One region of the Brevibacillus sp. HB1.2 genome, then DNA from elsewhere that is predicted to be linked to it. Evidence: riboswitches for the same ligand, from Rfam matches in the RefSeq annotation. Region 1 holds a riboswitch; each other region holds the start of a gene.

Evidence for each region. Region 1 has a riboswitch for S-adenosylmethionine ahead of HPY28_RS06355 (homoserine dehydrogenase). Riboswitches for the same ligand answer to the same signal wherever they lie in the genome.
Region 2: it holds a riboswitch for S-adenosylmethionine, as region 1 does, so the genes downstream of both, HPY28_RS18580 (sugar ABC transporter substrate-binding protein) here and HPY28_RS06355 (homoserine dehydrogenase) in region 1, are expected to answer to the same signal.
Region 3: it holds a riboswitch for S-adenosylmethionine, as region 1 does, so the genes downstream of both, HPY28_RS06935 (aminotransferase class I/II-fold pyridoxal phosphate-dependent enzyme) here and HPY28_RS06355 (homoserine dehydrogenase) in region 1, are expected to answer to the same signal.
Region 4: it holds a riboswitch for S-adenosylmethionine, as region 1 does, so the genes downstream of both, HPY28_RS23855 (methionine ABC transporter ATP-binding protein) here and HPY28_RS06355 (homoserine dehydrogenase) in region 1, are expected to answer to the same signal.

What each region holds. Positions count from the first base shown of each region.
Region 1 covers NZ_JABMIU010000002.1:304,054-312,183, reverse strand. Annotated here, with positions in the region: gene HPY28_RS06390 (ATP-binding protein) at 1-543, shown strand, start outside; gene kynB (arylformamidase) at 683-1,303, shown strand; gene zwf (glucose-6-phosphate dehydrogenase) at 1,401-2,900, shown strand; gene HPY28_RS06375 (Gfo/Idh/MocA family protein) at 2,926-3,915, shown strand; gene HPY28_RS06370 (cyclase family protein) at 3,937-4,560, shown strand; gene HPY28_RS06365 (DinB family protein) at 4,605-5,120, shown strand; gene HPY28_RS06360 (methylated-DNA--[protein]-cysteine S-methyltransferase) at 5,128-5,619, shown strand; cobalamin riboswitch at 5,653-5,856, shown strand; gene HPY28_RS30685 (hypothetical protein) at 6,016-6,150, shown strand; SAM riboswitch class I at 6,245-6,351, shown strand; SAM riboswitch class I at 6,418-6,529, shown strand; gene HPY28_RS06355 (homoserine dehydrogenase) at 6,616-7,881, shown strand; gene HPY28_RS06350 (CapA family protein) at 7,944-8,130, opposite strand, start outside.
Region 2 covers NZ_JABMIU010000008.1:33,003-41,132, forward strand. Annotated here, with positions in the region: gene HPY28_RS18560 (SLC13 family permease) at 1-310, opposite strand, end outside; gene HPY28_RS18565 (glycerate kinase family protein) at 367-1,551, opposite strand; gene HPY28_RS18570 (ABC transporter permease) at 1,696-2,694, opposite strand; gene HPY28_RS18575 (sugar ABC transporter ATP-binding protein) at 2,696-4,186, opposite strand; gene HPY28_RS18580 (sugar ABC transporter substrate-binding protein) at 4,280-5,299, opposite strand; SAM riboswitch class I at 5,396-5,515, opposite strand; gene HPY28_RS18585 (ATP-binding protein) at 5,718-6,971, shown strand; gene HPY28_RS18590 (hypothetical protein) at 7,200-8,130, opposite strand, start outside.
Region 3 covers NZ_JABMIU010000002.1:421,516-429,645, reverse strand. Annotated here, with positions in the region: gene HPY28_RS06950 (hypothetical protein) at 1-1,331, shown strand, start outside; gene HPY28_RS06945 (DUF5665 domain-containing protein) at 1,341-1,682, opposite strand; gene HPY28_RS06940 (pyridoxamine 5'-phosphate oxidase family protein) at 1,820-2,278, shown strand; SAM riboswitch class I at 2,353-2,472, shown strand; gene HPY28_RS06935 (aminotransferase class I/II-fold pyridoxal phosphate-dependent enzyme) at 2,567-3,730, shown strand; gene HPY28_RS06930 (trans-sulfuration enzyme family protein) at 3,727-4,914, shown strand; gene HPY28_RS06925 (YhcN/YlaJ family sporulation lipoprotein) at 4,939-5,541, opposite strand; gene HPY28_RS06920 (PhoH family protein) at 5,744-7,078, shown strand; gene HPY28_RS06915 (DinB family protein) at 7,414-7,890, opposite strand; gene HPY28_RS06910 (hypothetical protein) at 8,028-8,130, shown strand, end outside.
Region 4 covers NZ_JABMIU010000013.1:94,319-102,448, forward strand. Annotated here, with positions in the region: gene HPY28_RS23835 (LCP family protein) at 1-820, shown strand, start outside; gene HPY28_RS23840 (spore germination protein) at 891-2,342, shown strand; gene HPY28_RS23845 (GerAB/ArcD/ProY family transporter) at 2,354-3,478, shown strand; gene HPY28_RS23850 (Ger(x)C family spore germination protein) at 3,478-4,638, shown strand; SAM riboswitch class I at 4,745-4,861, shown strand; gene HPY28_RS23855 (methionine ABC transporter ATP-binding protein) at 4,963-5,976, shown strand; gene HPY28_RS23860 (methionine ABC transporter permease) at 5,977-6,642, shown strand; gene HPY28_RS23865 (MetQ/NlpA family ABC transporter substrate-binding protein) at 6,702-7,541, shown strand; gene HPY28_RS23870 (peptide ABC transporter substrate-binding protein) at 7,730-8,130, shown strand, end outside.

The DNA of each region.
Region 1 (8,130 bases):
GAACTAGACGCTTCCAGCCATTACGAAGAGCATCCGAACTCCTATCCTAGACAGGGGATCGATTCCAAATGGCTTCAGCAGATAGCGGAGGCAGGCGAATACGACGAACGATTCGTCCTGATGGGTTCAACCAACGTTCCATGGGAATTGGAGCCTTCCATGCTCCGAGCAGCTGGTTTTGATCACTGGATTTTTGTCGGACCGCCAGATCGGCAAGCACGGGAGGATATTTTTCGCTTAAAGCTAGAGGGCCGTCCTTCTGAGACGCTCGATTATGAGCAATTAGCAGGATGGACAGAGTTTTATTCGGGGGCAGACATCGAGTATGTAGTGGAGCTCGCAACGGAGCAGGTCTGGCATGATGTTGTAACAAAAGGGGTCGATCGCCCGATTCAAATGAGCGATCTACGGGAGGCCATTGCAGCTACCTATCCAACAACCATTGAGTGGTTGCGGACTTTGAAAGAACATTTGAAACAAGTGGATTACAACGGAATCTATGATGAGGTGTGGGATTACCTGTCTCTTCATAGCAGAATCTAACATCAACGAAAAGACTGTCAGCTCGCTATCAAGCTGCGGTCTTTTTTCTTGGTACAAATGTTAGAATATTGACTCAATATAGTCTTTTTTGTACGCTGAGTATAGGCACGAACAGTTGCTGGAAGGTGGAGGATACGTGATGAAAATAGTAGATATATCCCGTCCGCTCATGGCAGGTATGCCGACCTGGCCAGGGGACACTCCCTTTCACTATGTCGTAAACTGGCCCAAAGCGGAGAGCGGATCAGTCAATGTTGGTAAAGTAACCATGAGTATTCACACAGGCACCCATGTGGATGCTCCATTCCACTTCGATGACGATGGCCGAAAAATAGCTGAATTGCCTTTGGACTTGTATATTGGAGAGGCAAGAGTGGTAGAGCTTACGGGACGTTCCAGCATTGGCCCAGAAGATTTTGCCCAGGTAGATCTGGAGGGGGTGGAACGCTTGCTGCTCAAAACCTTATCATGGAGCGACCCCAATCAGTTTCCGTCAACCATCTGTCATCTGCGAACGGACTTACCAGCGTTCCTCGCCCAAAAAGGCATTCGGCTGATTGGAGTAGATGTCCCGTCTGTCGATCCATTGGACAGCAAGGAACTGGCTGCTCATCATGGGCTTCATCAGTATGACATTCATATTTTGGAGGGGCTTCTGCTCGATCATGTAGAACCGGGTGATTATGAACTGATCGCACTGCCGCTGCTTTTGATGGAAGCAGATGGGAGTCCGGTACGTGCAATCTTGCGTCGTTCGTGAGGCTGTATATTGATAAAGCAGTGATTTTCTCGAATAATAATAGGGTAACTACAAAAACCATCATCACGGCGTACGTATGAAGGGAATGAAAAAGTAGATGGAAGCGATGACCTTTGTCCTTTTTGGTGCAACAGGAGATTTAGCCAAACGCAAAATTTTCCCTGCGCTCTTTAACTTATATGTAGATCAAAAGTTGTCTGCTGCCTTTTCGATTATCGGTGTAGGGAGAAGGGCCTGGTCTGGTGACGAATTTCAGGAATCTGTTCGCCAGTCTGTCCATGAGTTTTCCCGTCGAGCTCAGATTGCTTCCCACGAACTAGACGCTTTCTTGTCTGCTTGTCGCTATGCGGAAGTAGATGTCATGGAGCCGCGTGCTTATGAAACGTTACATGATCTGGTCCTGCAGAGAGAGCAAGAGCTGCAGATCCCGCAAAACCGGATGTTTTACTTGTCAGTAGCCCCGCAATATTTCGAGGGAATTGCAACCAATGTTAAGGTCAGTGGACTGGGTTCAACGACAGGCTGGAAGCGTCTGATCATTGAAAAACCGTTTGGGCATGATTTGCAATCTGCCGAAGAATTGAATGAAAAGCTGGGGAAAGCATTTTTGGAAGAAGAAATATATCGCATTGACCATTACTTGGGAAAACCGATGGTTCAAAACCTTGAGGCTCTCGAATTTGCGAATCCGGTCTTCCAGGCTCTTTGGAACAACCAGTACATCGCCAACGTGCAAATTACGGCGAATGAAACGGTCGGCGTCGAGGATCGGGCGGGATATTACGAGCCAGCCGGTGCACTGCGCGACATGCTCCAAAATCACATGCTGCAAATGCTCATGATTATCGCCATGCAGCTTCCGAAGCGAATCACTTCCGCCCATATCCGCGAAGAAAAGCGCAAGGTGATGGCGGCCGTGCGTCCGATGAAGAAAGAAGAAGTCCGCACCCACGTGATTCGCGGTCAGTATAGTGCAGGACATATTCAAGGAACACCTGTGGCTAGCTACAGGGACGAGCCTGGTGTCGATCCAGTTTCGATGACAGAAACGTATATTGCCACTCGTGTCTGGATTGATGACCCGTTTTGGCAAGGGGTACCTTTTTATATTCGTACGGGAAAAAGACTGCAAGAGAAATCAACCAGGATCGTCATTGAGTTCAAAAATCCGCACGAAAAGCTATATCAGGAGCAAAATGAAACAACATCGCCAAATTTGTTGATCATTAGCGTGAATCCGAACGAAGGTATTGCCTTGCAGGTAAATAGTAAGAATCCGACAAATAGCGGTAAGATTGAGCCGGTGACGGTAGATTTCAGTGCGGGGACAAAAGACGTGCCAGAAGCGTACGAGCTGCTCTTGTTCGATGCACTCCGAGGGGATTCCACCTACTTTGCGCATTGGGATGAGGTCCGGCTGTCTTGGGAGTGGGTGACACCGATTTTGGAAGCCTTCGCTGAGAATTTGGTGCCGCTCTTTACGTACGAAGCTGGCTCATTTGGACCGAAGGCCGCAGAGCAATTGCTGGCTGCGGACGGATTCGTGTGGTGGCTGGATAAGGTCGAAGAACGAGTGCCGGTCACTGCAACGAGATAGACCAAAAGAAAAGGGAGCGGATGAGATGCGATTTGGCGTAATCGGAACGAACTGGATCACCGAGGAATTTATCCAGGCTGGTCAAGAAGTTGAAGGATTTTCTCTTCAGGCTGTTTATTCACGTACCATCGAACGCGCCAAGGAATTCGCTGACAAGTACCATGCACCATTCGCCTATAACAGCCTAGAAGAAATGGCTGCAAGCAAAAATATGGACGCGGTCTATATCGCGAGCCCCAACTCCTGCCACGCGGAACAAGCGATCCAGTGCATGGACGCGGGGCTACACGTATTGTGTGAAAAGCCACTGGCTTCCAATGCAATTGAGGTAGAAGAAATGATCGAAGCAGCGAAAAGAAATGACGTGCTGCTCATGGAGGCTGTCAAATCTACGCTGTTGCCCAATTTTTTTGCGATACAAGACAACCTGCACAAGCTTGGAAAAGTACGACGCTATATTGCTAGCAATTGCCAATATTCTTCGCGCTATGACGCCTATCGCGAAGGGAAGGTTTTACGTGCTTTTGATCCTGCTTTTTCAAACGGAGCCTTGATGGACATCGGAATCTATTGTCTTTATCCGTTACTCATCCTTTTTGGCAGACCAGACGACATCAAGGCAGAAGGAATTGTGCTTGATTCTGGAGTGGACGGGGAAGGCAGCATTCTTTTGAAGTATCGAGAGATGGATGCAATCATTAGCTTTTCGAAAATTACGACCTCCTATCAGCCAGCAGAAATCCAAGGGGAGGACGCCACGATGGTGATCGATCGAATCAACCATCTCAAAGAAGTGGACATTCGTTATAGAGACGGACGAATCGAGCAAGTGACAAGGCCGCAGACCCCGAAGACCATGCATTATGAAATTAGGGAGTTCCTACACTTGGCAAGGATAGGGGCAAGACAATCTACAACGAATTCACATGATGTCTCCAAAACGACCATGCAGGTCATGGATGAAGTAAGAAGACAGATGGGAATCGTTTTTCCTGCGGATCATAAAAAACGGTAAGTAAAGGGGAGGGCATTTGGGATGAAAATGTATGATGTAACCGCCACCGTGTACGAAGGAATGACGGTGTATAAAAACAAGCCGGAAAAGCAGCCGAAAATACGTACCGCTACCAATGGCTATGTAACAGAATCGAGAATCGATATGGACCTTCATTCTGGTACCCATGTAGATGCTCCCCTGCACATGGTGAATGCTGGCGATACATTTGAGAGTATTTCATTGGAGAAGCTAGTGGGCAGTTGCAAGGTTCTCGATCTCACAGCGGTAGAGGACAGGATCACTCGCTCCGACTTGGAGAGCTTCGATCTTGAGCGAGGAGATTTTGTCCTGTTTAAAACGAAAAACTCTTTTGAAGAGGCGTTCTCTTTTGAATTCATCTTTCTGTCAGAGGAAGGTGCAGAATATGTAAGTGAGCTGGGGGTACGGGGCATTGGAACCGATGCACTTGGAATCGAACGCAGTCAGGAAGGGCACCCCACCCATAAAAAACTGTTTGCAGCGGGCGTCATTGTCGTGGAAGGCTTGCGGCTAGCGGAGGTCCCCCCAGGCGATTATTTTCTGGTAGCTGCACCACTCAAGCTGATCGGCACGGATGCAGCCCCGGCAAGGGTCCTATTGTTTGAAGGATTACATAACGAATAATGGAGACATCATTTGTCTATCCAAAATGAAGGGGAGGGAAATACATGCTCAGACGACCAAAGCGCGATGAATACGCCGCTTATTTTGACTATTATATTGGGCTTGTACCGGAGGGGGAGCTGCTAACGATCCTTACGCAACAAGGAGAGAGGCAAGTCGCGCTATTTTCGTCACTTGCGCCTGAGCAAATTGATTATCGGTATGCACTAGGCAAATGGACGTTAAAAGAGGTTTTGGGTCATCTCGTCGATACAGAACGCATCATGAGCTATCGCTTACTGAGAATCGCGAGAGGAGACCAGACACCCCTCATCGGTTTTGATGAGAATGCTTTTGTCGAACACGGGTGTTTTCAGCTACGAGACCTCTCTGATTTATTGGAAGAGTATAAGGCTGTACGTGCTTCGACTATCGCGCAAGTCCGAGGAATCTCTCCAGAAGCGTGGTTGCGTACAGGAATTGCCAACGGAAACAAGCTATCTGCAAGGACGTTGGCTTATGTGATTGCAGGACATGAAGCTCACCACAGTACCATTTTGAGAGAGCGGTATTTAGGGTAGGTCTCGTATGGAAAGGATACAGACAATCGATTATGCATCGCCCCTCGGTGTCTTGGAAATCAGTGGGACAGAAGACGGGGTATGTTCTATCCTATTCACAGATCGGGACGAACCCATTTTGCTTGAACATGAAGACAATTGCCACGAGCCTCTCCTCGTTTGCTGGCAACAGCTGGACGAATATTTTTCCGGCAAGAGACAGTCCTTTTCTGTTTCCCTGTGGATGAAAGGGACAGACTTTCAGAAATCAGTCTGGCACACATTGACCACCATTCCCTATGCGCACAAGATTACGTATACGGAGCTAGCCGCGTTGATTGGGAAGGAAAATGCGGTGAGGGCTGTCGGGAATGCCAACGGAAAAAATCGGCTGAACATCATTGTGCCATGCCATAGAATTATAGGAGCAAACGGGAGTCTAACAGGCTATTCGGGTGGCTTGTGGCGAAAGGAATGGCTACTGACCCACGAACAATGTTCGCTAAACAAGGAAGAATAAGGTAAAATTTGAGGAGAGTAGTGAGAAAAGACAATTTCATAGGTGGAAACAGGTTCCTTCGGGCGTAACATTCGCCACAAGGATAATAGGGAAGCTCGGTGCAAATCCGACACGGTCCCGCCACTGTAAGAGGGGAGTCAGCGTCCAACAAGCCACTGGTCTATCAAAATAGACGGGGAAGGCGACGCTAGACGATGAACCCATAGTCAGGAGACCTGCCTGTTTCGACAACACTGATAGACCTACGGGAGATAGGGAGGTGTTAGAGATGGCTTGCGAAAAACAGCGCGTGGACAAGTGCGTCCCTCTTTTTCTGGCATTTTCTAACGATCGTCACGGTCGAGCGGAAAATGTTCTTTTTATTTTGGGCAGGATAAAAGAAGAGGAGGGCGTGCGATGATTCAACTTTTCATTTGCCAATGGTGCGGATATGTCGAGGAAAAAGAGCTGCCTGAGGAAGGTCAGGAGGGTGTGTTTCATTGCACTTGCTGCAGTATGGAAGAGGTAGAAAGCCTGTTCACTCCCAACTGAAAGCCTTGACAAATCAGCTTACAATCAGAAAAGAAAGAATTTTGTTGACGCTTGCCTTGGAATTTCTTAGAATAAAGCTCAACAGCATAAATAGTTCTTATCCAGAGAGGTGGAGGGTCTGGCCCTATGAAGCCCGGCAACCGTTGCATATTGCGACAAGGTGCCAATTCCTGCGAGACGTTTCGTCTCGAAAGATAAGAAGCGGGTTACTCTATTAGTAGATGAACCTTCTTCTTAGCGAAGAAGGTTTTTTTCAATTTCATATTTTCTTTATCCAGAGAGGTGGAGGGACTGGCCCGATGAAGCCCGGCAACCGTCACGCATATTTTGTGACAAGGTGCCAATTCCTGCAGGACATATACGTCCTGGGAGATAAGGAGGGGGAGCATTAGCTACTAACAAGCCTTCTTCTTATCGAAGATGGCTTTTCTTTTTATCTAAAATTCGGGGTATGGGGTGGTCAGGATGAGTGCAGAAGTGGTACGCGTGGGATTATTGGGATTGGGAACAGTGGGTGGAGGCGTAATCAAAACGATCCGTTCGCAACAGGAGAAGCTGGCTTCTCGTCTGGGAAAACGAATTGAGATCGTCAAGGCCTTGGTGCGTGACTCGGAAAAAGAGCGGGCGGTTCATGTCGACCCGGCTTTACTGACAACTGACTTTGAGGAAGTATTGAGAAGCGATGTGGATATCGTGGTGGAGGTCATGGGCGGTGTAGAACCTACCTATGACTACGTCCGTGCTTTGATCGAAAAGGGCTGCCATGTAGTAACTGCCAACAAAGAACTTCTGGCGAAAAAAGGAACAGAGCTAGTCGATTTGGCAAATCAGCATCAAGTACATCTGGCCTATGAAGCGAGTGTGGCAGGGGGCATCCCGATCTTGAGCGTGCTCCGGCAGTTCCTTCGCACGAACGATATCCAAGGTGTTCGCGGTATTCTCAACGGAACAACGAACTTCATTTTGACGAAAATGGAAGCAGAACAGCTCTCTTATCAGGAGGTGCTCAAGCAAGCGCAGGAGTTGGGCTATGCGGAAGCAGACCCTCGTTCGGATGTAGAAGGCTTTGACGCTATGTACAAGTTGTACATCCTGGCACAGCTTGTTTATGGAGAATCGCTGCCGCTAGCAGATGTTGTTCGTAAAGGGATTTCAGATTTATCAGCGGGTCACATTCGGATTGCGAGTGAGCTGGGGTACCGGATCAAGCTCATCGCGCAGGCCTATCAAGCTGAACAAGGAATTCGCCTATCTGTTGAACCAACCATGCTTCCGCTGAGCCATCCGTTGGCGCAAATCCACGACGCGTTTAATGCTGTGCAGCTATCGGGCAACATCGTGGGAGACTTGTTGTTTACAGGAAGAGGGGCAGGAGAGCTCCCTACAGCAAGTGCAGTCGTAGAGGATTTGGCCTATTTATTGACACAGCCATTCACACCTCATCCTACTTGGAAAGAAAAAACGGCTGACAAAGCAGGAGTCACGGTGGATTCGGAGGAACGCGTCCTGTGTTATCTAGAGGGCTCATGTCATACTGCTACGCCAGATCGTGTCTTGTATTTCCTTCAGCAAGCAGGAGTCAACGTGCATAAACTAAAAGTCCAATTCGACTTGGGGGGCGTATTGCGTGCAGGTTTGATCGTGACAGGAATCAGTAAAGAGCACGAGTCCCTATTGAAAAATGATTTTGGCTTAGAAATTCGCTGCTTCCCCATTATCGAATCTACGTAAGTAAGAGGAAAAATAAGAAGAAAAGCCGTATTTCTAGTTACCTGGAAACACGGCTTCTTTTGTCAGGGGGCAATCTCCACCGCTTTTGCGCGCGGCTGTACACGCCCGTCACTTTGTATGTCTACACTCTCAGAAATGGATTCAATACGTTTTAGCAGGGCAGCGCCGTTGCTTTCATTCATGGGTACAGCTTGTCCCAATTCTGCGTGAAACGGAAGCATCGTCAGCTCACAATCACCGCTTTTCGTA
Region 2 (8,130 bases), on a different contig from region 1:
TTTTGACGTTCTTTGCCTTGCTCACGACGAGATCTGTGAGTTTGCCTGCCAAGCCTGTCACTTGAAGAGCACCGCCGAGAATGAACGAGCCAATCATTAACCAAATGACATCGGAGGCGAGCGAGTCGAACAATATTTCCTGGTCAGCCGTTCCTGTCACGACGAGGAGTAATACGGAGCCTATCGCTACATAGGCAGAGTTCAGCGAGGTTGTCGTCCACAGGATCACAGCGACACAGAAACAGAACAAGCTCCATTTGGCTTCAAATGTCAGGGAAGACGGCAGCATGAGCAATAATTCAACGAACATAATTAGGACAATTGGAAGGACCCAGGCAGGTCTTTCCTTTGCAACAGTTTGTGCAATCACGATACTTGCTCCTTCGCCATTAAACGATTTGCGAGCTGCAGGCCCACCATGATGGTTCTCATGGAGCTTTCCGAGCAATCAGTCAGCCATTTCTGCGCATGCATGAACGCTTCCTCCAACGTAGACGGCATCGGCAAAATACTCGTGTACGCATCAATTCCGTGCTCATAATTGAGTCGGGCACCTTTGCCAACAGTCCCCACCAAAGCCACTACCGGCAGGGCATGCTTTTTCGCTCGCTTTGCCACTTCCACAGGAATTTTTCCTCGCGGTGTTTGAAAATCAATGCTGCCTTCCGCCGTAAACACAAGGTCTGTCTCTTGAAGCATCCGATCCAAATCAATGTACTTCATGATGATGTCGTAGCGTGGATACAGATTCGCACCCGTCAGCGCATGCAGACCGGTACCCAAGCCACCCGATGCACCACTGCCCGGCATCTCTCTGACGTCGATACCGAAGTCTCGCTCGATGATAGCCGCGAATTGTTCGAGTGCTTCTTCCAGCTCAACCACTTGCTCCGGTGTTGCTCCCTTTTGCGGGCCAAACACGCGAGCGACTCCGTTTTCCCCACACAGCTTGTTAAACCAATTGCAAGCCACATCGATTTGCACCTGCTTGAGTCTTTTGTCCATGCCGGAAACATCGATTTTCGTTACTTTTGCCAGCGAGATTCCGCCTTCAATACGGATTTCTTGACCACTTGCATCCAAAAATTTCGCGCCAAGTGCTTGCGCCATGCCTGCCCCGCCATCGGAAGTACCGGAATCGCCGCAGCCTAGCAAAATACGATCTACCCCCATGTCCAGCGCCGCTTTGATCAATTCACCGACGCCATGTGTCGTCGTTTTGCGCGGATCACGCAAGCTTCTTGGAACCAGTCGCAATCCTGCTGCTGCCGCCATCTCAATCACAGCCGTTTGACCTGTCGTCTTTGATCCGAATATCCCGAAATGAGAAGGAACCTTTTCTCCTACAGGGCCAGTTACTTCCTTATCGATAATCGAGCCATTCGAAATTTTCACAATCGCCTTTGTAAAGCCTTCTCCTCCGTCCACCATCGGCAGTGTCTGTACTTGGGAGAGCGGGAGTACGCGCAGAATTCCTTCTTTCATGCACTCCGCTGCTTGCTCGGCATCTAAACTTTCCTTAAAGCCCGAAGGCACAACGAGTATACGCATAAAAACAACATCCCTTCTCTTTATTTGAATTTGCTTTCGCATTGGTCTCACTTGAGTAAGACCAATACTAAGCTTCAAAAAAGAGAAGGGAATAATAGGAAGATGAGAAAATGATGAGAGAAAAGCAAGAAGAACGTTACGATTCTAAGCGTTTCGTTTTCTGCGCAGTTGATAATAGGTCACAGCCAGGGCAAGCGCCAAAACCGTCCCCTTAATAATATCGTAAGCGTAATACGGCAGATTGAGCATCGTCATGCCGTTGAGCAGCACCCCGATCAGGATGGCTCCCACAAATGTACCGAATACGTTTGGCTTTCCTGCACCGAATACGGAGAATCCTACGAAAGCAGCCGCTACTGCATCCATCAGCATGGAGCCGCCACTACTCACCTGCCCGGTACCGATCCGCGCTGCCAAGAGCATCCCACCCAAGCCTGCAAAAAGAGCGGAGAGCACATAAGCCAAGGTACGATAGCGATTCACAGGAATCCCCGACAGACGAGCTGCTTCCAAATTGCCGCCTGTCATGTACAGCATCCGTCCCTGTCTCGTATAGGTCAAGTACACATGCGTGATCGCGACAAGTAAAAAGGTCAGGATAACGGGAACCGGTACAGAGAGAATTTCTCCTTGGCCCAGCCAGAGGAACCATTCCTGGAATTTTCCCGGAGCCTGTGAGCCGTCCTGCATCGGCATGTTTGCGTAGATCGAGTAGCCTTGGGAATACGTCATATGAATACCGTTGACGATGTAGAGCATCGCCAGCGTAGCCAGCAAATCAGGAATGCGGATTTTCACGACCAGGAAGGCGTTGACCAGCCCGACGAGCAAGCTGAGTACAATCGGAACCACCAGTGTCGTAAAGACTCCTTGTTCGTACCAAACCATCATCGAAGCAGAAACGACTGTGGTCAATGAAACTGTCGATCCTACAGACAAGTCAAAGCCTCCGACAATCAGCGAGAACGTAACGCCAATTGCGACAAATGTCACAATCGAGATGGAGCGAAGAATGTCCGTCAAGTTGTCGTACGTGAAGAAATACGGGTTGGTCAAACTGAATAACAACATGACAATGACAATGACGGCAACCGTTCCGTATTTATAAACAAAATCAAATAAGCTAAACTTTTTATCTGCCACGTTATTCACCTCCGCTTGCGTAGTACATAATCAGCTCTTGTGTTGCTTCCTCGCGACTCAATTCCTTCACGATTTTGCCCTCGAACATGACGAGAATCCGGTCTGCGATTCCGATGACTTCCTGAAACTCACAGGAGAAATACAGAACGCCCTTTTTCTGCTCAGCGAGATTTCCGATCAGACGGTAAATATCGCTTTTCGCGCCGATATCCACCCCTTTTGTCGGCTCGTCAAACATAAAGAGGTGAGCGTTTGTATCCAGCCATTTGCCGATAGCGACTTTTTGCTGGTTTCCGCCGCTGAGAAAACCGACCAGCTGCTTGATATCGGCTGTTTTTACACCAAGGCGCTGCACCAGCTCTCTTGCGTTAGCCGCTTCCGTCCCTCTTTTGATAAAACCGAGCCAGGACTTCTTTTTCAACGAGGCGACAGACAGGTTGTTCTGTACCGACTCCTCTACGAAAATTCCTTCTTTTCGCCTTTCCTCCGGGACGAGTACGATCCCTGCATCGACGGCGTCTTTTGGCGAGCGTAGTTGGATACGTGTTCCATGCAATCGAATGGCACCGGCCTTTGCCTCATCCGCACCGAAGAGCAATCGGGCGAGCTCAGTCTTCCCTGCCCCAACCAGACCGACGACACCCACGATCTCTCCCTCGTGAACTCGCAGGTCGACTCCTCGTACTTTGCCACCAGCCACACCTGCCGCCTCAAAAATCGTTTCGCCAATCGGCACTTCCATCTTCGGGAACTCCTCGTCAAAGCTTTTGCCCAGCATGTTCGCGATCACTTCGTCCATATTGGTCTTCGCCGTGTCTGTGGTCACGACATGTTGTCCATCGCGCATGATGGTGATCCGATCACAGATTTCAAAGATTTCCGGCAACCTGTGGGAGATATAAATGATCCCGACTCCAGCATTTTTCAACTGCGCAATGATTTGAAACAGCCGTTCGCTCTCCTTTGTGCTCAACGGCGCCGTCGGTTCATCGAAAATGACGTACTTCGCCTTTTGAACGGTAGCCCGTGCAATCAAAATCAATTGCTTTTCCGACAGCGTACATTCTTCGACGAGCATCCTCACCGGAATAGAGAAGCCGAAGTTTTTTAAAATCTGCTCCGATTCGTTGTACAAGCTCTGCCAGTTGATTAGTCCCTTGGTTTTCGCCTGGACGAGCTGGCCCGCCAATATGTTTTCAGCAACGCTCAAATACGGGATCAAGGCGGTGTCCACTTCCTGATATACACATTGAATGCCCTGTGCTTTGGCGTCCTGCGGAGATTGAATCGACACGGCCTGTCCATCGATGGTGATCGTACCTCCATCTGCCTGATACGCTCCCGTGAGAATTTTCATCAGGGTACTCTTTCCCGCACCATTAGCACCGAGAAGTGCATGAACCTCTCCAGCGCGCACCTCAAAATCGACGGATCGCAGGGCAGGAACCCCAGAAAACTGCTTCGCCATCCCTTTCATCTGCAATGTGGACATTTTTCACACCTCCTGTTTACCTGCGTGTTCCAACCTCTATAAGGAAAAATCCCGTTGACGGATACAGATCAACGGGAAAAGCCAATTTGGTTCTTACTTGCCCCAATCTTGTACGTATTGGGACAGGTCGCCCATCGTTACTTTCTTATCCTTCGGCAGGTCTTCCTGTTTCACCAGCACTGGATTCAGCTTCACGTTGTCTGGCACTTGCTCGCCTTTGATTTTTTGGAACACGGTTTGGGCATGGATGCGCCCGATATTGGATGGGTCTACCGCTGCCGTCGCTGTCCAAGGAGAGTTTTCCGCCTGGATCATTTGCAGATCCTCATCGCTCAAATCGATGGAGTATACTTTGATTTCCGTACGGCCTGCTTGCTGGATGGCACGTGTCGCCCCTTTGGCAAATTCATCCCATGCCGCCCATACTGCTGTGATGTCGCCTTTGTTGGGATACTTTTTCAAGATCGCTTCCATCTGCGTTTGTGTATCGAGTGCCGTATTATTGGTAGCAGAACCGAATGCAGCAATCTCTTTGATGTCCGGGTATTTCTTCTGGAAAGCTTCATACGTCACTTGGCGTTTTTCCATAGGCGCAAAGCCAGCTACCCAAATTTTTACGATGCTGCCTTTGCCATTTGTATCTGCAGCCAGCTTCTCCAGGCTCAGCTCTGCCAACTTGTTGTCATCCTGCGCCACAACTGGCACACCCGGAATGTTGATGTCTGTATCAAACAGGACAACCGGAATTTTTTTATCCACGGCCTTTTGCGTACCCTGCTGCAACGCTTCTGCCGTACCATGGTCGATCAGAATGCCATCAAACTTTTGGTTCACAGCCGCATCGAGGTTGGACGCCATTTTTGCCAGATCGGTATCCGCGTTGAATACGGTCAACTCACCGCCGTTTTTCTCCACCTCTGTCTTCACGCCATTGATGTATTGTGCGGAGAACGTTCCTACGTTTTGACGCATGATTAATGCGATTCTCTTCGCGTTCTCCCCACCTGACTGGTTCGTGCTACCGGTTCCGGTGCTTGTTCCTCCGCCGCATGCCGTAACGAGAACGGACGCAGCCACAATAAGTGAAGTCAGTAATCCCAGTTTCTTTTTCATCGCAAATGTTCCCCCTTTTTCTCTTTGAAAACAAATGATAAAAGCAAAAAATCCTCTTTCACAGAGAAAGAGGACAAAAATCGACAAGATTCTCGCCTCTTATCTGTCAGGTATTCTACCTGTTGGAGTTAGCACCTTGGCTCGAAAGAACACAATCTCTCGTGCTAGGTTGCCGGGCTTCATAGGGCCATTCCCTCAGCCATCTCTTGATAAGAGTAGTTTCTATTTTCGGAACGTTTGTATAAGTATATACAGAATATAATCTGGCAATTACCTATCTGTCAACTAGGTTTACCGAAAGAATTTTCTTGATAAATATTCCAGTTTGTTCTGTAACAACGAGAGGGATTTTGTTGTGTCTTGTCGAATTATCGTAGATTGATACAAGCCTAGCAAATATTTGCGATGGGGATGCTACATGAGTCTATTAAAAGAAGTTATTCTTCAATGGTTTTTCGCCATTATCCCGTTTGTGTTTTTCAACATCTATTACCGTGACAAAATGAGGAACTACAGCCGTTCCTTTATTGTCTTCACCAGCTCAGCCTGCATGTTTCTCGCGATGACCTTCGCCCCGAGCGTCACCAATGGCATGTTCTTTGATATCCGACATGTCATCATTCTTTTCGGACTGGTTTATGGCGGAATCGAGATTGCCTTGCTCCTTCTGATTGAAGCCTTGGTTTATCGGTACTACCTAGGTGGAGAAGGAACATGGGTTGCGCTGCTGATCCTTACAGTCAATTTTGTCTTGTCACTCTTTTTGTATCGACACTACAAAGCCAGTTATCGGAAAACACTGTATCTTTTTATGACGAGTGCGATTTTTTCTACGGTTGCTTTAGGGACTACTTATTACTTTTTTCCCACGTATGTAACTCAACACCTCGTTTACTACACCATAGTGATTCCTATTCAGAACTTTTTCGGCCTCTGGTTGTTAATGTCGCTTTTCAGCAAATGTGTTTCGGATAAGGAGCTGTTTATTCGCCACGCGCAAAACGAAAAAATCCAGACGATGAGCCATGTTGCTGCATCGCTCGCACACGAGGTTCGCAATCCGCTGACAGCTGTCAAAGGCTTTTTGAAATTAATACAGGAATCCCCGGAAAATTTGGTGAAAATCGATCAATACATTCGCATCAGTCTCGACGAGATCCAACGGACAGAAGCCATTTTGACCGAATACCTTGCGATTTCCAAGCCGCTCAAGGAACGACATGAGATCATTAATGTTAGCGAGCATCTGCATGCCATCCGCGAAGTGATGCTCCCTTTTGCCAATATGCACAACGTAGAGCTTACGCTGCAAGACTTTGAGAGACCTGTGACGATCAAGGCCAATCCAGACGAGTTCAAGCAAGTGTTGGTGAATTTCATCAAAAATGCCATCGAGGCGTGCTCGGATATTTCGGACGGAAAAGTCTCCCTGGACTTGCTCATCGAGCGAAACAAAGCACTGTTGGTCATCAAGGATAACGGTGTCGGCATGGATGCAGGACAGATCAGCCGTCTTGGAACGATTTACTTTTCTACGAAAACAACTGGAACTGGTCTTGGTTTGACGTATTCCTATCATGTCATTCATGCGATTGGCGGAACGGTCAATGTATCAAGCAAGCCACGAGTAGGAACCAAGTTCACCATTATGCTCCCATATAAGGCACAGTAACTTCTTGCAGGTTTTGCAGAGGGACTGTGCCTTTTTCCATTCGAGCGCTTGCCCATGAACAAGGTGACCAGCAGTAATAAAGGAATAATCGTACATACGCGCCCGATGACGAGCATGCTTTCTCCGAATCCTTCCACGTTTGTCCCTCCCCTCACGCTTTACTATGCAATTTCTGGGAGGGCATTATGCCAAAACAAAACACCAGGAGTCTCCCCCTGGTGTCTCTCTTTATTCGTATGGCAGCCATTCTCCCGTAATGGCATCCACATCCCCATTGCTCTTCAGTATCTCTGCCGAATAGACCAAGAGCGGTTGCTCTTGAATCCTATTGTTTTCAAGCGGGAATAGATAGCGGGGACTGAGCCGTTTATGTTGAAGATAAACCTGCGCCGCCTCTTCCGCTGAAATCACCTTGGACGCATCTGGGAAGGCATCCTGCTCATGCGGGAATGTCAACCTTGCCCCGATAATTTCTCCTGTCTGCCCGTCGAGCATGACCTTATAATACTGATCACGCACCAAAACGCCGTTTACTTCCCGGAAAAAGTTCAGTTCAACCTGTCTGCCCATCACGTAAATTTGCTCCTGCATCCGAACAGACTTCACCCTCGTATCCAAATACGGCTCCAAAAAGAAGATCGCACGCTCCTGCAATTCTGCGACGGTGAGTGTCGTATCACCTTCTTTCAGCTCAGGATAAGAAATCTTGAACGCTGTCGCCCGACTATCAACGGTAGTCAGCTGCATGATTCGCTGACCTTTTTTGGCAACGTATTCCCGTTCGTTGTCTCCCATCATATAAGCGGGCACATTGCTCCCCGTAAACGGATAGCCCTCTACCTTCTGACCGAAAAACTCCATGGCAGCCGCAGCCTCTTTTGCCGACGCAGCCATTGCCTTCTTGCCCCCTGGCTTGACGGCGATACTGTCGCTAAAGGACTCCCCACCCCACAAGGTGGTTTTCACTTCCTTGCCTGTCTGCGCGTCAAGATACCCGGAGAAGTTTTCTTCATAGCGAAGGACGTAGTCCACTTCCTTCTTTCCAACTCTCTGATACGTCAACTGCATGACTTCTGCAAGCCCACTCTCGGCTTTTTTCGGCGAAGGTAACTCATCTATGGCTTGAAACTGCCCGATGTCCAGATTGATTCCCGTTGTA
Region 3 (8,130 bases), 120 kb from region 1:
GTATTCTTGGCTGTTTGACGCCAATTTTTGCCGATGCAAGCTCGATTGCTAGTCCAAGTGCCACAAAGGTAGTCATGAATGACGAAGGGAAACAAGTAACGCGCTACAATCTGAAAGAACTTGCCCAAAATGATCCAACCACGTTGAACATGCTCTTGAAGAATCAAGCGGATCACTTGTACATCATTGTAGAAGAAATCAACTTGAATACGAAACTGCAAACCTATATGGAAGAAAACAAAGCGGAGTGGGAGCGTATTTACAACGAGTACTACGGCGATATTTGGCTGGAAGTGCGCTTGACAGACAATGATGAAGAAATCGTGAGCGTAAATGCCAAGACTGAAAATAACAAGGTGTACATAAAGGGGATTGTGACTTCGGATGTCACCAAGGTGGTTGTGAAAAAGCCGAATTCCGACATTATTGAAGTCGTTCCGACCAAGGAGCACTCTTTTACGGTCAGCTTTGAAGCTCCAGATGCATCCTATGAACCGTATGTAACTGTGAGTGCCTATGAAGGCAGCAAGCTGGTCGATAGCGAAAAAGTAAAGATCGTACCAAAAGCAGAAGAAGATAAGGAAATGATCATCCATACCATGTCTGTATTGGATGCGAAGAAAAAGGAATTAAAAGTAAAAGGAATTGTCAAGCAAGGGGCAGACAAAGTAACTGTCACCTATAATGGCGTGAAAAAAGACGCAAACGTGAAGAAGCTGTGGGACGGCGTAGGCAGCTTCACAGTTTCAGTAAAGGATGTACAAGCAGCAAAAGATCAAAAAGCCTTGATCGAGGTTTACGAGGATGGCAAGAAGGTTGATTCCGAATCCGTTCAGGTAGAAATTGTTAACGCTCCTGACAAGGATCAAGCGACCGTATATGCCATTAAGGCGACTGCTGTAAACAATCCTGCCGCCAAGTCCATTCAAGTGAAGGGGACAGTAAGCGGCTGGAATAAAAAGGACGACACTGAATTGTATGTGATCGCTCCTGACGGGAAGAAAAAAGAGATTAAGCCAAATGACAAAGGCGAGTTTTCGCTGACATTGTCGTACAAGAATCATTCCTTTAGTGCCAAAACCATTCAATTCGCATTGTATGAAGATGATAAGCTGGTTAAGAAAGATGACGTTGCATTAAGCACAAAAGTCATTGTCGAGCCTGTGAAGCCAACAGATGAGGATAAAGACGATGATGATGACAAAAAGAAAAAAGAAAAAGGGAAGCAGAAAGATAAGCATCCCAACGGCAACGCGTATGGCTATTGGAAAAAGCACGACAAACATCATGATGACGATGAAGATGACGATCGTGACGACGACAGAGACTAGTCTCTAGCGTTAAGGCCGCTGCTTGTAAGTCTCGACGTACTCCACCAATTGTCTGATGTAATCCCCCAGAATGGGGATGGAAAGAAATTGCGTCAAGAGGGAGCCGAGGAAAGCCAAAACGATAGCAGTACCAATCGTCAACCCCAGACCCCGGGCAAGACCTGCGAGGAAATTGATCCAGAGCAGCTTGCGCGGGGCTGTGTAATTTTGGATCACATCTGCTAGTCGGATATCTTCCAGGAACATCGCAATTTTATGCATCCGCTCATTTACCTTCCGAACTTCCTGAAGCTCTTCAAGGACTTGATCAATTTGCTGCATGAGGCGGTCTGTAGGCGACAAGCTGTCCATCCCCTTCCATCATTCGGTATCGTTACTACCAGTCTAGGGAAAAAGACAACCAGAATCAAGGTGAAGAGGAAACGTTTGCCTATCAGCTAGGCGAAGGGTAAAATGAACGTACAAAACGTTTGTTAGGAGGCTTTGAAATGGCTGAAACTGTTTCCCAATCTCTTTCCGAAGATTTATTCAAGCTCTTGCAAAAGGAGCGTTTTGTTACCTTGGGCACAGTAGACCATGAGTCAGGAGCACCATCGCTCAGCTCCTTGTCCTGGACGTATGCTGTCACCGCCGATACGATTCGTTTTGCCGTGGATAATCGCTCACGTATTTTGGCTAATATTGCGAAGGAACCGCAAGTTGTCTTGCATTTGATCGGTGCCGGCTCGTCTTTCGCCATTAATGGTCGTGCTTCTGTCAAAACAGACCGACTGGAAGGCGTTCCGCTCAAGCTGGCCATGGCAGAAATCAAAATTGAGGCTGTTCGTGATATTATGTTTTACGGTTCCCGTATTTCCGTAGAACCACAATATGAAAAGACGTATGACAAAAACGCGGCAGCGAAGCTGGACAATCAAGTGATGACCGCCTTGAAAGATGTAAATTAACGGGTGGAAATAAATTGTTGACAAGAATCCTGCCGATCCTTTAGTATTAGGGTCAATCAAATTGAATAGCAATCTTCTTATCCAGAGCGGCGGAGGGACTGGCCCGATGATGCCCGGCAACCAATCACCTGTATTTTATCAGGGAGATAATGGTGCTAATTCCTGCAGAGTTATCAAACTCTGAAAGATGAGAAGGATTTGCTTACGGTGACGTAAACAAAGCCTTCTTTCAGAGGAAAGAGGGCTTTTTTGATGCCCTCGTACACTATTGGAGGGAGAGAAACAGACATGAATTTGGAAACGAAATTGATTCAGGCGGGAGTAGGCAGAGATGAAAAAACAGGGGCGGTGAGCTTTCCTGTTTACTATGCAACGGCTTATCGCCATCCGGCCTTGGGCCAGAGCACTGGATACGATTATACACGCACAGCTAATCCTACTCGCACTATTTTGGAGGAGACCATCGCTGAAGCGGAATCAGGAGATGCAGGTTTCGCTTGTGCCTCAGGAATGGCTGCTGTTCATACCGTCATGGGCTTGTTTTCCCAAGGGGATCATCTGATCGTTTCACTCGATCTGTACGGGGGAACCTATCGATTGTTCGAGCAAGTGCTCTCTCGCTATGGTCTGACGTTTTCGTATGTGGATTTGCGTGACATTGGTGCACTCAAAAATGCGATTCGCCCTGAGACAAAGGCGATCTTCGTCGAGACACCAACCAATCCGCTCATGCAGATTACCGATATTCGAGCAGTAACGCAATTGGCGAAACAGCATGGTCTCCTTACGATTGTAGACAACACATTCTTAACCCCGTATTGTCAACGCCCACTGGAGCTTGGTGCAGATATCGTTCTACATAGTGCAACCAAGTATTTGGCAGGACATAACGATGTACTGGCTGGACTCATCGTAACAAAAGGGGGAGAGTTGTCGGAAAAAATCCGGTTTTTGCACAATTCAATCGGTGCTGTACTTGGACCACAAGATTGCTGGCTTCTCGTGCGCGGGATGAAAACATTGGCATTGCGGATGGATCGTCATCAATCCAATGCCTTGATTGTAGCGAAAAAGCTGCGTGAGCATCCGGCAGTGGCGGAGGTATTTTATCCAGGTCTGCCAGAGCATCCGGGGCATGAGATACAGGTGCAACAAGCAACTGGGCATAGTGGGATGGTATCGTTCCGCGTACACGATGCAGAGCAGGTGGGATTGTTCCTGCAAAATCTGCAAATCGTGTCCTTTGCGGAAAGTCTGGGTGGTGTCGAGTCATTGTGTACGTATCCGGCAACGCAGACTCACGCCGATATCCCGCAAGAAGTCAGAGAGCATGTCGGTGTTTGTGATCGATTGTTGCGACTGTCGGTTGGCATCGAGCATCCAGATGATGTCGTAGCCGATTTGTTTCAGGCATTGAATGCTAGTTTGGTCGTAGGGGGGAGTGTACGATGAATTTTGCAACCAAGATCCTCCACGGTTCGACTTGCATTGACCCGTTCACAGGTGCGTCGTCGGTTCCGATTTATCAAGCTTCGACGTTTCATCAGGCTGATATCGATCAGCCAGGTACATTCGATTATGCCAGGTCAGGGAATCCGACCAGGCAGGCTTTGGAGGAAGCTATTGCGTCTCTGGAGGGAGGCGCACGCGGTTTCGCGTTCTCATCTGGCATGGCTGCCATTTCCAGCGTGTTTATGCTGTTTTCAGCTGGAGACCATGTTGTAGTGGCGGAAGATGTATACGGTGGCACGTTTCGGTTTTTGACCAAGGTATTATCGAGAATGGGCATCTCCGTTACGTTCGTGGATGCAACAAATACAGATTCCGTTCGTGCGGCCATTACATCGGCAACGAAAGGGGTTTACCTGGAGACCCCCTCCAATCCCACCTTAAAGGTGACAGATATTGCAGCGGTTTCTCGTATCGCAAAGGAGCACGGCTTGCTCGTCATTGTCGATAATACGTTCCTTACCCCGTATTACCAGCGGCCATTGGAACTTGGCGCAGATGTGGTCATTCATAGTGCAACGAAGTTTATTGGAGGGCATAGCGACGTCGTGGCTGGCCTGGCCGTTACCAGGGAGGCTGCGTTAGGGGAGCAGCTCTACTTTATCCAGAATGGCATGGGAGCGATTTTGGGTGTGCAGGACTGCTGGCTGGTGATGCGTGGACTCAAAACATTGAAAGCCCGACTAGATGTCAGCACGAAAACAGCCGCGAGCTTGGCCGACTGGTTGTCATCGCATCCACAAATAAGCCGCGTTTACTATACAGGGCTGGAGGATCATCCTGGTCATCTGATTCAAACACAACAAGCGACTGGTCATGGGGCTGTTCTTTCTTTTGATGTAGGGAGTCGGGAGCGAGCAAAAGCATTGTTTAATCGTGTAAAATTGCCGATTGTGGCTGTCAGCCTCGGGGCAGTGGAAACGATTCTCTCGTACCCAGCTACGATGTCACATGCAGCGATGCCTGCTGAGGAAAGAGCTGCAAGGGGAATCACAGATGGCTTGATCAGGTTGTCAGCTGGCTTAGAGGATTTCGATGACTTGGTAGCAGATTTGAAGCAAGCTTTGGATCATTTGCCATCTGAAGCACCAGTCCATAAAGAAAAAGAGGTATTCTCCCGGGCTTAAATCCGGGGGATACCTCTTTTTCTTTTAAGGGGTTCCTGTACGATTTGCGTTGATTTTGTTTTGTCCTTGCGGCTCTTTGTGCATGCGTTTTTCTTTTACTTGAGAAGGTGTTTCATCGCGAGGCTGCACACTGCGCGGCAGTTGGGGAATGATCCGACCTACGATATCCGCCAACTCTTCCGTAATACCGGCAACAGGATGGCCGCGACGAATATCATCTCTCATTTCCCGTAACCGCTGTACGACGGCAGGGTCTGCGGTTACGACAGCGTTCGCTCCTTGAGGGTCTTCTTTCAGTGCTTCCGCAACCGTATACTTAATGACGCCGACTTCTGGGCGATCCAAATTCGGGTCTACAGTAATACCGACTACAGCATATTTACCCAAGACCACAGCAGTCGCGCTGTGTACCCTTTTCACACGTGTTGCCAGTTGGGCCAGACGATCAGCGGTGGCTTGAGAAGATTGATTATAAGCAGGCTCAGGAGCTGTTTGCTGAACGCGTTGCGTATGAGTGGCATGCTTCGGCTGTGCAGCCTGATTGGCTGGTGGATTTTTGCCCGACATGCATGCTGTAAGCAACAAGCTAAAACCGAGGCAGCAGATCATGATCCGTTTCACAGGCATTCTCCCTTTCCCAGTATTGCCTTCCTTCTTGAGGAGGGCAGGGTTACAAGTATTTTGTTCTGGGCTGCCGATTTTCATTCTGCCAATGGGTCGTCTATCTCTGTCTACCTGAACATAGACTGTAGTACATCACGTCGCCGCACTTGAGCATCCCTCCAAAAATTGCATAGGGTATATAAGAAGGGTAATAGGAGGCGAGATTTTGAAGAAAATCTACGTACTGGACACCAACGTACTCCTGCAAGATCCAAGGGCGATGTTTTCTTTCGCTGACAACGAAATAGTCATACCAGCTGTCGTATTAGAAGAAATCGATTCCAAAAAGCGGTACATGGATGAAATTGGCCGCAATGCTCGGTACGTATCTCGGCTCTTTGACAGTTTTCGTGAGCTGGGGCAATTGCACACTGGTATTACCCTAGAAACAGGCGGGTTGTTTCGGGTGGAACTGAATCATTCCTCTTTCCACCGCCTTCAGAAACAATTCACAGAAATGAGTAATGACAACCGCATTTTGGCGGTCGCACTAAACTTACAGGAGGAGGAAAACGGAAAACCACAGCCAAGACCGGTCATTTTGGTAAGTAAGGATGCTCTCATGAGAGTCAAGGCTGATGCATTGAATATTTCCGCAGAGGATTTTCTTTCGGATCGAGTTGTGGGGGAGTTCTCCAGTATTTACCCGGGGTATCAGAAGATGATGGTAGCGTCCGATATCATCAAGAACTACTACGCGACAAGAAAGCTGCAGTTGGCCTCCTGTTTTCCACGCTATCGCTTTTACCCTCATCAATTTTTAGTGCTGAAGGACGAATGCAACCCATCTATTTCAGCGATTGGAAAGGTCGACCCGGACGGAAAAACGTTAGAAATGCTTGTGTCAGATGATGATCCGATTTGGGGCATCCGAGCCCGTAACGTACAGCAACGGATGGCAACCGAATTGCTGCTACGAGATGATATTCCTTTAGTAACCATGACCGGTAAGGCCGGTACAGGAAAAACTTTGCTGGCATTAGCAGCGGGCCTGCTGCAAATCGAGGACCAGCAAAAATACAAAAAACTGTTAGTGGCAAGACCTATCGTTCCGCTTGGAAAAGACATCGGTTATTTGCCCGGCGAAAAAGAAGAAAAGCTTCGACCGTGGATGCAACCGATTTATGATAATTTGGAATATTTGTTTAACACAAAGCGCCCAGGTGATCTGGATAAAATTTTGGCAGGCATGGGTAGTTTGCAGGTGGAAGCTTTGACGTATATTCGTGGGCGCTCCATCCCCGAACAATTTATTATCATTGATGAAGCGCAAAACTTGACAAAGCATGAAGTGAAGACGATCCTGACGAGGGTAGGGGACGGCTCGAAAATTGTACTAATGGGTGATCCTGAGCAGATTGATCATCCATACTTGGATGAGAGCAACAACGGTTTAACCTACGTGGTAGAAGTATTTAAAGACCAAAAGCTGGCTGGACATATCCAGTTGGAAAAAGGCGAACGGAGTGTGCTTGCACAGCTGGCCGCAGATTTATTGTAAAGAGGATGTATGAAAAACAGCGAGGAGGTCATACTATTTTTGTCGAGCCCGATGATTCATGTAAGTAAACGGCGAAATGCCTTGCAGGAGGCGAAGATCCGTGGATAATCATGATCAAGCAATCGACGAAAGTCGTATGGAGATTAACCGATTCCTTTAGCTACTTTTCTCTACGATGGAGGTTGAAGAGCCAAAGAGAATAACCGGTAGAACCCCATAAGCAATTCGGGCTCGACAAGGACCGCTCCTCATTGGAGCGGTTTTCATTTTTTGCAGATTCGGAGGCAAAAAGAAAAACGCGGATAATAAATTCCCGCGTTTTTGTCCGATTTTCCTTATTTAGCAGCTGTGATCGCATTTCGCAATGACGAAATACATCCGATGTGCATCCCTTCATGGAAAAGAGTGAAGACCATCATTTCCCCATAAGTATGCATAGTACCTTTGTCTCCTAGCTGAAACGGTTTTGGCAATGGATCATTCAATCGGGAATGCAATTCTTCTTTAATACGCACATGTTGTTCTTTTAGCTCTGCAGCTAAGGTCTCGAGGGAAGGTCCTTCTTTTTGCCAATCAGCAGGCTTGGTTCCTGGAGCAAACATGGCTGCGTAATACGGAGGACATTTCATTCCTTCTGATCCGAAGAGCAAGTAATCTTGTGTCAGGAGAATATGACCAAGATTCCAGCGAATGTTGTTTTTAAAGCCATCTGGAACCACGTCTGCTTCTTCCTCGGTTATTTCCGTCAATCTCGCCAAAAACATTCCGCGAATCAAGTCGTACTGATTCCATACAAAAGAAAAGTCCTGCATAGCAATCCCTGCCCTTCCTCATATTTACATGCACCAACATGTTACCGTATAAACAGAAAAGGGGAAATATACAAACTGTAAAAAATTTGCAAGTTGTCCCTCCATCTCCATACATATGTACAAAGGGGGGAAGCATGATGGTTACGTTGGATTCATCTATTTCTTTTTTGATTTATATAACAGCGGTGTCCAGCGCGGCAGCAGGTGTCACGGAAGCTTTTAAATCAGTCGTTCCCTTTT
Region 4 (8,130 bases), on a different contig from region 1:
TGGCAAGGAACGTGTCAATATCCTGCTGATGGGAGTAGACCGCAGAGGATTGAAAAATAACGGGCTTCCTCGTTCTGACTCCATGATGCTGGTCAGCATTGATCCTACGGGGAAACGTTATGACATGTTTTCAATCCTGCGTGATACGTATGTAGATATTCCCGGAAGAGGTAGCTCGCGGATCAACTCTGCGATTGTAGAGGGTGGACCTGAGCTGGCAATGGAAACGGTTAGTCAGTTCACTGGAATTCCAGTAGATCGTTACGTGATTACTGACTTTGAAGGCTTTAAGGCTCTGATTGATGCAGTGGGCGGAGTCGAGATCGATGTAGAAAAAAACATGTATTATCATGACCCGACAGACAAAGGTGCGTACGATATTAATCTGAAAAAGGGTCTGCAAAAGCTGGATGGAGACAAAGCCTTGCAATATGTTCGTTTCCGTCATGATGCGACCTCCGATTATACACGGACAGAGCGTCAGCGGAAATTAATGACGGCAGTCATCGATCAGATGAAGAATGGTACGACGCTGATGCAGCTTCCTACGATTTTGAAGGAAGTAACACCATATGTGCAAACCAATATTAGCTCAATGGACATGCTGAAGCTGTCTTCACTCGGATTAAAATTGAATACGTTAGAGCCAGGCAATTATCAATTACCACCAATGGGGATGTTCCGTGAATCGCATAAAGCAGGCTCCGTTCTGGTTCCGGATGTCGATCAGGTTCAGACGTTTGTCCAAGAAAAAATCGCACCTCCTACAGAAGCAACAGATCAACCTGTGGGAGAAAAGAAAAGCAGCACGCAAAACTAAGCGTGCTGTTTTTTTGTGTTTTTTAGGAAAGACTAACCATGATTTTCTACGTGCTGAGGTGACAGTGTCGATGGATCGGGAGAGTGCACGCAATTGGTTTACACATACAAGCGACTTGGTCACTGAACATATCGATGAGCCTGAAGACCGCGTGCGACTTTTCTATTTATCGACCATGGCGGATGCCAAGGTTGTTTACAGTGAGCTCATCCCGAAGCTACGTGAGATTTGTTTGGAAGAAAGCGGAGTGGAGGAAATTGCTCGGCACCTAGGAGCGTCTAGCAGTAACCGGGTTTTTGATGAAGGGGAAGCCATTGAACGTTTACTAAGCGGTCATATTGTCATTCAAGTGGAGGACTCGTCCTATGGCTTGTCGTTCCCTAGTGATGGCACGGTTGGCAGAAGCATTCAAGCGCCCGAAATCGAAACCGTTGTACTAGGCCCACAGATCGCCTTTGTAGAAGAACTGAACGTGAACATCTGCATCATTCGCAAATATATGTCTACCCCAAGGTTGTTCCATGAACGATTGAGCGTGGGAAAAAGCATACCGATGAATGTATCGATACTGTATTTGAGCGGGACGGCCGATGAGGAAAATGTGAATACGGTGCGTCAACGGATTGATGATCTGGAATTGGACACCAGTCTGGATTCTACCATACTGGCTCAGCATATCGCAGACAATGAGAAATCATTATTTCCTACTCTTCAGCAAACAGAGCGTCCAGACCGTGTCATACACGGTTTGCGTCAAGGACAGATTGCCATACTCGTGGAGGGGAGCCCGTTCGCTTTGCTCGGGCCAACCACCCTCTTGCAATTTTTTCAGTCGCCAGATGACTATTACTTGCGTTGGAGTCTCGCTACCTTCAACAGGCTCATGCGCATCTTTGCCATGATTTTGTCCCTGATGCTGACACCGATTTATGTGGCAGCTCTGACCTATCATTACGAGATGATTCCGGCTGATCTGTTGCTTTCGCTCGCGCAATCGCGCTCTCGGGTACCTTTTCCACCACTGTGGGAGGCCATTTTGATGGAGTTGATCATTGAGCTTTTGCGGGAAGCGGGAGCGAGGCTGCCGACCAAGGTTGGTCAGACGATTGGTATTGTGGGCGGTATTGTTATCGGACAAGCTATCGTACAGGCCGGATTCACCAGCAATATTTTGATTATTATCGTTGCCCTCGGAGCTTTGTCATCTTTTATCGCGCCTAGCTATATGATCGGTTCTACAATCCGGGTGGTTCGTTTTCCGATGATTTTACTGGCGGGGGTGCTGGGTGCATTAGGGATTGTGGTTGGATTTAGCTTTCTAGCTAGCCATTTGCTACGTCAGACTAGCTTGGGGCGTCCGTATATGTACCCCATTTACCCCGTGCGATTTACTGATTGGAAGGATGGCTTTATTCGTGCTCCCTTATCCTCCCTTTCGGAACGCCTCAAGTTTTTTAATCCAAAACGAATATCGCGTTTTGACAGAGACAAAGCCAAAGAGAAGAAAGACATTGACGAGTAAGCGAGGCGGCTATGAAGATCAATTTGAATGTAACGAAGAGCAATACGATATCAGCATTTCTTGCCGGGATTCTGGTGCATGGCACTCAAGTTGGGATGGGTGTTCTGGGCTTTCAACGAGTCATTGCCAAGGAAGCAGGGCATGATGCCTGGATTTCGGTCATACTTGCTGGCTTGATTACTCATGTAACGGTCTGGATCATTATCAAGACCTTACAAAAATACCCTTCAGCCGATCTGTACGGGATTCAAGAAGATGTGTTTGGAAGGTGGCTTGGAACAGGCATTAGCCTCCTTTATTTGACTTATTTTTTTATATCGGCGGGAGTTATTCTGCGCAACTACATCGAAGTGGTCCAAACGTGGGTGTTTCCGAATTTGCCAACGTGGATTTTGTCTGGAATTATCCTTTTTCTCGTGTATTACACCATTGTAGGAGGAATTAGAGTTATAGCCGGTTATACATTTTTTTCGATTATGGTAACGATATGGCTCTTATGCGATCTATATTTTCCTTTGCAATACGCGCATTGGGAGTATTTGTTTCCGATTATGGACAGCAGTTTGGAGAACCTTTTCAAAGGAATGCTGGCCATGTCTTTGACCAGTGTTGGCTTTGAGGTGATCTACGTGGTTTACCCCTTTGTAGAAAATAAAGATAGGGTCAACAAAAGTACCCAGTGGGCGGTGCTGGTGACGTATCTGGCGTATTTGCTTATCATGCTCGTGTCCCTGGTCTTCTTTAGTCAGGGTCAGCTTATGCGGACGATCTGGGCGACACTCAATCTGCACAAGATGGTGTACCTCCCCGTTCTGGAAAGGTTCGAGCTGGTTGTCATTTCTTTGTGGCTCATCGTCATCTTGCCCAATATTATGTTGTATTTGTGGTGCTCTGCACGTGGACTCAAACGCCTCTTCGGATTCAACTTGCGAACATCGTTGAATTGGATTATGCCCCTGATCTATATTACTTCATTGACGGTGTTTACAAGGCTGGAGATGAATATGATCAATGATTGGTATGGGAAAACGAGTATGTATGTTGCATTCCTGTACCCCTATTTTTTGTACATCATGGTTCTGCTAAAGCAGCGAACGCAACCGGCGAAATCGACGAGCAAAGGGGAAAGTGCCTGATGCGACATGATCGAAAATACGCGATGCCCTTGTTGAAGCGGTTTTTGGCGCTGTGGTGTTCGGGCATCTTGATTGTAACAGGCTGCTCGGATCGGCAAATTTTCGATGAAACAGGACTTGCAACGGCTGTCGGCTATGATCTGTTAAAAGATGGCAAAATTCGCGGGACGTCTGTCATGCCTTCCATTAATCCAGAGGCAAGGCATAAGATACAGATCTTATCAGCCACAGGGGAAACCAGCAAAGGAATCCGGGATAAGATGAATTTGCAATCAGACAAAAGAGTATTGGGTGGGCAAATTCGTGTTGCCCTCTACAGTGAAAACTTTGCTAAGCAGGGACTTGGCAGCATCATTGACACGTTGTATCGGGACTCGTCCCTTTCTAGCAGGATTTATCTTTGTGTGTTTGCAGGCGAAACATATGATATGCTGACGTATCCTTATTCAGAACAAGGGAATATTGGAATCTACCTGTATCGTTTGATTGAGCAAAATATCCGTGGGGAAAAAATTCCTTCTTCGACCATGCATGAGTTTTTCCGGGCTTACTATGAAAAAGGGATCGACCCGGTCATGCCGTACATAGAAAGAAAGGGAGATGAACTGAAAATCAAAGGCATCGCCTTATTCAAAGGTGATCGTTATGTGTCATGGGTTACACCCAAGGAAGCCTTTCTACTCAAACTTATCCACGGAAAGTTCCGCATCGGCAGCTATGATACTTCTGTTCCTACTGCTATTTTTGGGGAGTCACCCAAAAACCACAACAGCAAAAAAGACCAGGTGCAGCTCGTTTTCGATACAATTTCTAGCCATTCGAAAATCAAATTAAGCCAAATATCCCCACCAATCTTCGATATTCATGTCAAGTTGCATGCCCGAATTTTGGAGTTAACCATCCCGCTAAAGCTAGAAAATGCCAAGTTGCTGAAAATTATGGAACATGGCCTGGAGAAAGAGCTTGAAAAAGAATTGCATAAACTGATAAGCAAACTGAAGAGCCTCGATGTTGACCCAATTGGCTTCGGCTCTATCTATCGTTCAGAGAAAAGAGGAATGGCCAACATGACGCAGGCTGAATGGCGAAAGATGTTTCAGGATGCAACGTTTCGCTTCCACGTAAAGTCAAAAATCATCCGCAACGGCGTCATGGATTAAAAAACTTTTCCTTCTATTACTATTGACGTGATATTTCCGAAAAGGATATAATCCGTTTTGTATCATCATGAAATAGAAAAGACGAACATAATATACGTAGATATCTTTCTTATCAAGAGAGGCGGAGGGACAGGCCCTATGAAGCCCGGCAGCCGGTTCATTTTCGGATGAACGTCGCGGTGCCAATTCCTACAAGATTGTTTGGATCTTGTATAGATGAGAAGGGTGGATGCGAACGTATAACATTGCGTTGCAGCCCCTTTTTCGTTTATGAAAAAAGGGGTTTTCTGATTTTATTTAGATTGTGGTCGGGAGGTGGATGCGTTGATCCAACTGCGTCATTTGCATAAAAGCTATCAAGTACAAGGGAAAACCATCCCAGCGTTAACGGGGATCGACCTTTCCATAGAGCAAGGAGAAATATACGGGATTATCGGACACTCTGGTGCAGGGAAAAGTACGTTGATCCGATGCATCAATTTGCTGGAGCGTCCAACTTCAGGGGAAGTTATTGTGGACGGCGTCGATTTGACAAAGCTGGATGAAGGGAAGCTGCAAGAAAAGCGCCGCTCAATCGGCATGATTTTTCAGCACTTCAACTTGCTGTCTTCTTCGACAGTCGGCGAAAATGTCGCTTTTCCGCTCAAGCTGGCAAAGCGTCCGAAGGCAGAGATTGATAAGAAAGTGAACGAGCTGCTAAAGCTGGTTGGCTTGGAGGCACATAAGGACAAATATCCGTCCCAACTGTCTGGCGGACAGAAGCAGCGTGTAGGGATTGCTCGGGCGCTCGCGAATGATCCAAAAGTGCTGCTCTGTGACGAAGCTACATCGGCTCTCGATCCGCAGACGACGAACTCCATTCTGGCACTCCTCTTGGACATCAACCGTAAGCTGGGCTTGACCATTGTGTTGATTACCCACGAGATGCACGTCATTCGCTCCATTTGTGATCGTGTTGGCGTCATTGATGGAGGAAAGATCGTCGAGTCGGGTAACGTACTGGATGTATTCCTTCGTCCGCAGCATCTAACGACACAAGAATTCGTGGAACAAGTAGCGGATTCTACAGAGCTGCGTGAAGCAGTCGCGCACGAAAAGGCCTCGGGGAACCGCACGATTGCTCGTGTCACCTTCCTCGGAGAAAAAACGTACCAGCCGATCCTGTTCCAAACGATGCAAGAGACCGGTACGGTATTCAGCATTTTGCAGGGAACAATCTCCCGCATGAAGGATACACCGTATGGTCAGTTGGTGATCGAGCTGGAAGGCGATGTCGCACAGAATCAAAAGACCATTGAGACGCTGCGCCAACGTGGCTTGGAAGTAGAGGTGATATAAATGGACTGGACATTCGAAAATGTGGATTGGGCTGAAATCGGCGTAGGCACGATGGATACGCTCACGATGCTCGGCTTTTCCACCCTGTTTACCGTCCTGATTGGTTTGCCGCTGGGAATCATTCTATTTTTGACCTCACGCGGACAGCTTCTGCAAAACCGCACTTTTTATTCGATCGCATCATTCGTTGTCAACGTATTGCGTTCGGTACCGTTTATCATTTTGATGATTTTGCTGATTCCTGTGACGAAAATGATCGTAGGAACCTCACTCGGCGTACTGGGTGCTATTCCGCCACTCGTATTTGGTGCCGCTCCGTTTTTCGCACGGTTGGTGGAAACCTCTCTGCGTGAGATTGATAAAGGCGTGATTGAGGCCGCACAATCCATGGGAGCTTCCAATTGGCAGATCGTCTGGAATGTCCTTTTGCCAGAGTCTAGATCAGGCCTGATCGCGGGTATTACGATCACGACGGTTACGTTGGTATCCTACACTGCAATGTCTGGGGTAATTGGCGGTGGTGGTCTGGGTGACTTGGCGATCCGATACGGTTATCAACGTTTCCAAACCGATGTCATGATTGTGACTGTTGTTATTTTGCTGGTGATGGTACAGATCTTACAATCGCTGGGGGACCGTCTGGTTCTCAAGTTCAGCCGTAAGTAGGATTTTTCCATAAAAGTTATCAAAGAATAAGACAAATACATGCAAGGGGGAAATCATTCATGAAAAAGCTAGTCGTATCTGTACTTTCTACTGTGTTGGCATTTTCTTTGGCAGCTTGCGGAGGCAAAACCGAAACTGCACCTGCTCCAGCTGAAGGTGGTGCACAAGGCGGACAACAGGAAGTAACATTGAAGGTAGGCGCTTCTCCCGTTCCACATGCAGCAATCTTGAAATTCGTTCAACCAAAACTGAAAGAACAAGGCGTGAACCTGGAAATCAAAGAGTTCACCGATTACGTACAACCTAACGTTCAAGTGAACGAGAAACAACTCGACGCAAACTTCTTCCAGCACAAGCCTTACCTGGAAGACTTCAATAAAGGACAAAACATGAACCTGGTGCCAGTAGTGGCTGTACACATCGAGCCATTCGGCGCTTACAGCAAAAAAGTGAAATCAGTGGATGAATTAGCTGATGGCGCAACTATCGCGCTGCCAAACGATCCAACAAACAGTGGTCGCGCACTCGCACTCTTGGAGAAAAACGGCGTGATCAAGCTGAAAGAAGGCGCTGGCATCAGCGGTACAGTGAAAGACGTTGTTGAGAACAAGAAAAACCTGAAGTTCAAAGAAGTAGAAGCAGCGATGTTGCCACGCGTTCTGGAAGAAGTAGATCTGGCGTTGATCAACACCAACTATGCGTTGGAAGCAAAACTTGTTCCAACCAAAGACGCTCTGTTTATTGAAGATAAAGATACTCCATACGCAAACTTCTTGGTAGCTCGTCCTGACAACAAGGATTCCGAAGCAATGCAAAAGCTGGCAAAAGAACTGAACTCACCTGAAGTGAAAAAGTTCATTGAAGATGAATACAAAGGCGCGATTATTCCAGCGTTCTAAATCAACAAATAATTGATCGATCAACGAAACCCAACTGGCCGAAAAGCTGGTTGGGTTTTACTTTTATTTATAATGTAGTGAATTTTCATAAAATTAAATTAAATCTATAGCAACCCTGTTTTCAACCCAATTCCCGTCGAGTATATTGTGTTTGAAATGAGAAAATATAGATAAGGGGGAATTTTCTGATGAAAAGAAATCTCAAGTTGTTTCTTGGCGCGATGCTGGTCGCCGGAAGCTTGTTAGCTGGATGCTCCACGAGTACGCAGCCATCAACGACAACCCCTCCAACTGAGGGAACCGCGGCGCCAGCTGAAAAGTCTGCAAATGCAAAGCCGCAATTATTTCGGGCGAACATTATGAGTGAGCCTGCGACAGCGGACCCTGGTCTTGCGAAGGATGCCACTGCGGGAGCGATCGTTCGTGCTACGTTTGATGGCTTGACTCGCTTTGATGCAAACGCAAAGCCAGTGAATTCAGTAGCATCCGATGTGAAAATCTCGGATGACAAACTGGTGTATACGTTCACGCTCCGCGACTCCAAATGGAGCAATGGTGATCCAGTCACTGCCCATGACTTCGTGTATGC